3 regions of the Pseudoalteromonas sp. MB41 genome follow, and region 1 is predicted to be linked to each of the others. Evidence: predicted binding sites of a transcription regulator. Region 1 holds the regulator's gene; each other region holds the start of a gene.
The links. Region 1 encodes LexA, which represses DNA repair genes until DNA is damaged. Its sites were predicted from a motif close to TACTGTATNNNNATACAGTA; they were not measured.

Region 1 (2,275 bases):
GCGACTCAACGCTCTTGCAGCATTTACTGTATTCTAAATTTGGTTTATGTACAAAACTGAGTTAAAGTTTCAGAGATATCAATAGAGGGTAAAAACGAGAGTATGTCGGAAATTCAATTTTTAAATGTAGATCTGGAACTTGAATCAAAACACGATATTAGTGCGCTGGTAGCTGATTTAAAGAAAAACGCCATGGTTTTACATTACGACCAAGATGAATACCGTCAATTAGCACGTATTGAAGCCGCGGCTGATATCGGCACACCAGATAAAGCTATCAACCAATTATGTGAACTTATAGAGTCGTGCTCACGCAATGCATTAAAGCAATGGTTGTCTTGCTCAAAGCGTACTTTCGATATTGGGTTTGAGTCGGGTGACTCACCTAAATGTTTTAATCAAGCCCTGCACGCAGACACCTTATTACGTATTTCAGCGATTGGCGCAGGGCTCGAAATTACTATTTATCCTGTTGAGCGTTAATCACTAACGCTTGACTACCGCTGCGGTCATTCGTGATACGCAGCATAGTTCACCTGCCGCATTCGTTATTTTAATTTCCCATACAGATGTTCGCTTACCTAAGTGCAGTGGCTTTGCCGTGGCTGTTAAGAGGCCTTTTCGAGAGGCTTTAATGTGATTGGCATTTATTTCTTGGCCAACAGCATAATATGCGGTGAAGTCGACCACAAAATTGGCTGCATAACTTGCTACAGTCTCTGCTAAAACAACATTAGCACCACCATGGACCATCCCCATAGGGTTATGATGCTCTGGAATAGCGGGCATAGTGGCCACTAAATAATCGTCGCCGATTTCGGTTATTTCAATGCCCATTGTTTTCATTAATGTGCCTTGCCCAGTAATACCCTGTTCGAGTTCTTTACATAATTCGAGGGTGAATGGTTGATACCAAATGCTCATTGTGTTTCCTTCGCAAACTAACTTCTTAAGTGAAATATCGGTATACAATATGGTATCTATCCCCACCGTTCAATGCTTGTTTTTTATCATGAGAGGAAGGGGAATTTAAATTTGCGATTTTCAGATAACTGTATATACTCACAGTTAAATGTACTGTATGGAAAACCAGTTGTATGCGCCCATTAACAAAACGCCAATCGCAAATTTTAGAACTTATTAAAGTATTTATTAAAGACACTGGTATGCCACCTACGCGTGCTGAAATAGCGCAAACATTGGGATTTAAAAGTGCCAATGCCGCTGAAGAGCATCTAAAAGCACTGGCAAAAAAAGGCATGATTAAAATGAAGCCTGGAGCAAGCCGAGGCATTCAATTAGTCGAAGAAGACGAGCCAGAACAGCTTGGCTTACCACTGATTGGGCGTGTTGCCGCGGGTGAACCTATTTTGGCGCAAGAGCATGTAGAAAGCCATTGTCAGGTTGACCCTGCATTGTTTAAACCCGCTGCAGACTTCTTATTGCGAGTTAACGGCATGAGTATGAAAGACATTGGCATCATGGATGGTGACTTACTGGCAGTACACAAAACGCAAGTTGCAGAAAATGGCCAAGTTGTTGTGGCACGTGTCGATGACGATGTGACTGTAAAGCGCTTAGAAAAAGCAGGACGTAAAGTATTTTTGCATGCTGAAAATGAAGAATTTGCCCCGATTGAAGTGGACTTAGAGCATGAGTCATTTAATATTGAAGGCTTAGCGGTTGGGGTTATTCGCAACGCTGATTGGATGTAGCTTTTTATATTACGCGTTAATCGTTACAAGCAGAGTAATTACTTTATCTGCTTTGCTAAACTTTTTTGAAACAACGCACCAAATTGATTCAATTTGGTGCGTTGTTTGTTTTTGACCGTTTACCTAAGATTTGTTCACCCTTACTTTCTACATAAAGCCTTATACGGCGCAGTTTTCCTTTCTTTTTAAGTTTTTATACTTGCCTTAAGTATTAATTAACGCGCTGATTATAGTTGTTATTTTTGCACCAAAATAAACATTTATTACCACAAAAACTTGCTTATTGCTCATTTTTTAACTAATTGGTTAAGTACATTGTATTAACACCTATTTACGAAAAAGACACACAACAAATGTGTAAGGGGGTTAAACAATGAGTGTGTCGTTCACTGCGTCGTGATGATACACAGACCCAAGCTGTTTGCAGATGACACATCAACCATCGATTGGTTTGGGTATTTAAACAATAAAAAAAACGAATGGGCACCAGCTGTAACGCCTTTTCGCTTTGCGTCTTGCAATAGCATTAAAAGGAGCTGTCACATGGGTAAACTGCGTTA
Region 2 (2,275 bases), on a different contig from region 1:
ATTTGTTTGGCAATTAGGCGAAACGAAAGCAAAAAAACTGACCCATACTTTAAGCGATGCAATTGATCAAAATGATCTCGTTGAAAGCACGATTGTGCGTTTTAAAAGCTTTGACGGTTTAGAAATCCCTGGCGTTTTATATAAGCCCAAACAGGCTAATAGTAATAATAAAGTGCCTGCTCTAGTGTGGGTGCATGGTGGTCCGGGCGGCCAGAGCCGCACAGGTTACAGCGCAATGCAGCAGCACTTAGTTAATCATGGCTATGCTATATTTGCTGTAAACAATCGCGGTAGCTCTGGCTATGGTAAAACTTTTTTCCATTTAGATGATAAAAAGCATGGTACAGACGATTTGCAAGATATTGTCTACGGGAAAAAGCACTTACAGAGCTTAGACTGGGTTGATGCTGATAAAATTGGCATTATGGGTGGCAGTTACGGTGGCTTTATGACGGCAGCGGCGCTGGCTTTCGAACCTGAAGAATTTAAAGTAGGTATTAATATTTTTGGCGTAACTAACTGGGTAAGAACATTAAACTCTATACCACCTTGGTGGGAAAGCTTTAAAAAAGCGCTGTACGATGAAATGGGTGACCCTGCAACTGATGGCGAACGCCATCGAGCGATATCTCCCCTCTTCCATGCTAAAAACATTACGAAACCACTGATGGTTATTCAAGGTGCAAACGACCCTCGTGTATTGCAAGTTGAGAGTGATGAGCTTGTTGCCGCAGTAAAAGCGAATGGTGTCCCCGTAGAATACGTGTTGTTCGATGACGAAGGTCATGGTTTTACTAAAAAAGAAAACCGTATCAAAGCATCAAACGCGTACCTTGAGTTTTTAAATACGTACTTGAAAAACTAAATTTTAGAAGCCGGTGTACACCGGCTTCTTTATCAAAACACCTGTATAAACCTCAAATATCCTGCATACAAACTACTGTATAAACTTCGATATAAAACACTGTATATATTATTTCATCCATTTTTAACAAAATATCACACTGTAAAGAAACAAAATAACCAATTGTTTTTAAAGATTTAATTTTTTAAAATTATTAAAAACTGAATAATTGGTTAAAAAATAGCAAAAAAACACTTGCGCAAAAACACTGTATAAACTACTGTATACACATACTGTATAAACAACCAGTGAGTGAAAGTTATGTTACAGCCAATTACCTTAAGAACCGTTAAAAGCTATCAACAAGATAACGACAAAGCGTCGGTTAATTTAATTCAAATTGAAGACGAAATTTCAGCAACATTTGAGCTATTAAAGGTATTACATCACTATAACAGCCAAAGTGCGTGGACATTGTTAATTGCACCTGATCATGTGCCAAGTAAAGCATTACTCGATTCATGTTCAATCGACACCAGTAAACTGTTAGTGATCAGACAAAAGCACCTTGTGAATCTTGAATATGTGTTAAGTTCGGCGCTGCACAACGGTAACTTTGCCGCAGTGATCACCTGGACAGATATTGTCAGCAACAATCAACTAGATTCTATGACTCTTAATTTAGAACATGCATCTGCAAAGTTTTACTGCTTCACCAAAAGCAACCCATTAAACAATTTAGTACCGCAGCCACAATAGGCTTGCTAAAATAGCAATTTATTGTTTTAGGTAAGTTGTTATGACATCACTCACACACTCCCTTTGTCCTTGTGGCAGCAAACAAGATTTCTCGCTTTGCTGCCAACCTTTGCACGCAGGCGATAGCCAAGCGCAAACGCCGGAACAACTTATGCGTTCTCGCTTTAGTGCTTATGCCTTAAAAGATGCAAAATATGTCTTTACAACATACGCACAAAGCCAACAAACCGCTAACCCTGTTAGCGAAATCAAAGATTTTGCTAATAGCTGTCGTTTTACCAAGCTAAGCGTTTTAGATACTGAATATAACGAGCAAGAAGGTTTTGTAGAATTTAAAGCAAATTACTTTTACCAAAACTTGTATTGTGAGTTACACGAGAAATCGCGTTTTATTAAAGAAGATGGACTATGGCGTTACCTTGATGGTGAAATAACGCCCGTTGCTGATATTAAAATTGGCCGTAATGATGAATGCCCTTGCGGTAGCGGCAAAAAATATAAAAAGTGTCACGCAATTTAAATCACGGCTATTCACTTTTTATATAGCCAATCTAAACCTTGACTAGCCATTGTAGGGAAAGCCGTTGCGTGGTGGGCATGTGATATAAATCAACACACAATAATGTCATTGTATTTCAGACAATAAAAATGGGCCTCAAGGCCCATTCTTAA
Region 3 (2,275 bases), on a different contig from region 1:
GAAATTCATGCACTTAACATGATGGATTGGTTTGCAGGTGGCTCGACAATTGCGATTATTTCGGCAATGGCTTGGGGCTTAGGTTATTTTGGTCAGCCACATATTATTGTCCGCTTTATGTCAGTGCGCTCTGTTAAAGATATGCCTACCATGCGTCGTATTGGTATGTCTTGGATGACATTGTCTGCAATTGGTGCTGTATTTACTGGTTTATTCGGTGCGGCTTATATGCTTGAAAACCAAATGCCAATCGACGATAAAGAAACAATTTTCTTAGTTTTATCTGAACTCATTTTCCACCCACTGATCGCAGGTTTTCTCCTAGCCGCAATTTTAGCAGCGATTATGAGTACTATTTCTTCGCAGTTATTAGTGTGTTCGAGCTCTTTGACTGAGGATTTTTATAAAATTTACCTGAATCGCGACGCGTCTCAAAAAGAGTTGGTATTAATTGGTCGTGTTAGTGTGATGTTGGTTGCCGTTTTTGCTATCTACTTAGCTTATGACCGTGATAACTCTATATTAGATTTAGTGAGCAATGCATGGGCAGGGTTTGGTGCGGCATTTGGACCGTTAGTGTTGCTTAGCCTTTATTGGAGACGAATGAACCTACAAGGGGCAATAGCGGGAATGGTTGTGGGCGCTGCGACAGTGCTGTTTTGGATTTATGCACCGATTACGATTGATGGTGAAAAGTTAAGTGCCATTATTTATGAAATTGTACCGGGCTTTATCTTATCAAGTATTGCCATTGTGGTCGTTAGCTTGAACACATCAGAGCCAAAACAAGAAATTACACAATTATTTGATGAAGTTGAATCGTCACTTTAGGACGCTAAGTGTCATTCTTTAGAATGTAATTAAAAAGGGCAACATAAGTTGCCCTTTTTTGTGTTAATTTTTTTAACTCTACTTTAAGAGTGACCGGTTACTTTGATGAATAATATCCGCTGCTAAAGTAAGGGATATTAACTGGCTGCTTTTTCTTTTATATCAGCGACTTTATCTGTGTCTGCTGATTTGGCTTTTTTCGGTTTGCTAGGCAGTTCTTTAGCGCCTTTTAGTACAGCCATAAATTGGTCTTTTTCTTTTGCTATTTCAAGGGCTAGAGATTCAATTTGTTGCTCACTTAATGGTACATCTACCTTCTCAAGCATGAGCTCTAACGACTCAGCGATGTCGAGCATTTTATCGTACGCATCAGCTTCTTTTTTGGTAGTAAACGTCATGCGCTCGACTCCGTTTCTTTCTACAACATATTTAACAACAACAGCCATGATTTCTCCTGCATTCAAGCGTGGCATTTGCAGCGTGTAATCGCTACTTTGATTACTGTTTTTATATACAGTAATCGTTTGGGGCCGAATTTGCAAGCTGCGTGTGTGTATTTTTTATGACATTAATTTGACAAAAAGGCATAAATTGACTTTATTTAGTTTGTCACCAAATTAGTGACGAATGTAATGGAATTAGTGTTCGGTGACGAGACTATTTAACAGTCCACGTAAGGACATCATGGAGGAAACAATGAAGTTTTTATCAAGTTTACTATTTGCAGCAAGTCTTGCATTACTGCCGGCGACTCAGGCACTCGCTGAAAAACCAGCTGAGTCAGTGCAAACAAAAATTCAAAAAGTGAGTATCAATAAAGCCACTGTAGAGCAACTTTCTCAGTTACCTGGCATTGGTAAATCGAAGGCTCAAGCCATTGTTGAGCATCGTAAGAATCAAGGCCCATTTAAATCAGTTAAGCAACTGAAAGAGGTTAAGGGGATTGGTGATAAATTGTTCGCTAAAATAGAAGGAAAAATTTCGCTTTAACTAAATAGTAATTTAAACAGGGCGTCTATTCGCCCTGTTTAAACTCTTGTATCGCTTTTCGCAGGTGAGGTTGAGCGAACATATTTTCAACCGGCGTTGTGATTAATGGGTAGCTTAATCCCGCTAATAATAACCAAGGTAAAAGCATCCAACCTTCAAAGTAGGCAAGGCCTAGAAACAAGGGCGCTAAAAATGCCAGTTTGCACACAGATAAAACGATTTTATGCATTGGGCTTAAGTGGCTCAGTGCAATTGCTATTATCTGCTGACGCTGCCTTACTTTAAAGGTCTTTAATTCAGGAATTTGACTGCTAAAAAAGTAAATCATTACAGTGACTTTTTGACTAGTAAGCGGCTTGCTAAAACCCCGACAAAAACAATTGAATATGCGGCAAAGATGACTTCCATCCATGCGGGCATACTCATTGACGCAAATTGCCAATCAATATTGCCA

Region 2: the regulator LexA is predicted to act here: its motif matches at 1,123-1,142, upstream of LPA49_RS10435 (SulA-like leucine-rich domain-containing protein).
Region 3: the regulator LexA is predicted to act here: its motif matches at 1,331-1,350, upstream of LPA49_RS14875 (YebG family protein).

The regions. Positions count from the first base shown of each region.
Region 1 is NZ_JAJJZF010000014.1:76,256-78,530, reverse strand. Features, by position in the region: gene LPA49_RS14070 (hypothetical protein) at 103-483, shown strand; gene LPA49_RS14065 (PaaI family thioesterase) at 487-924, opposite strand; gene lexA (transcriptional repressor LexA) at 1,098-1,715, shown strand; gene coxB (cytochrome c oxidase subunit II) at 2,259-2,275, shown strand, end outside.
Region 2 is NZ_JAJJZF010000008.1:121,001-123,275, reverse strand. Features, by position in the region: gene LPA49_RS10440 (S9 family peptidase) at 1-865, shown strand, start outside; gene LPA49_RS10435 (SulA-like leucine-rich domain-containing protein) at 1,166-1,603, shown strand; gene LPA49_RS10430 (YchJ family protein) at 1,644-2,123, shown strand.
Region 3 is NZ_JAJJZF010000016.1:23,810-26,084, reverse strand. Features, by position in the region: gene putP (sodium/proline symporter PutP) at 1-831, shown strand, start outside; gene LPA49_RS14875 (YebG family protein) at 969-1,277, opposite strand; gene LPA49_RS14870 (helix-hairpin-helix domain-containing protein) at 1,528-1,821, shown strand; gene LPA49_RS14865 (DUF6170 family protein) at 1,847-2,149, opposite strand; gene dsbB (disulfide bond formation protein DsbB) at 2,149-2,275, opposite strand, start outside.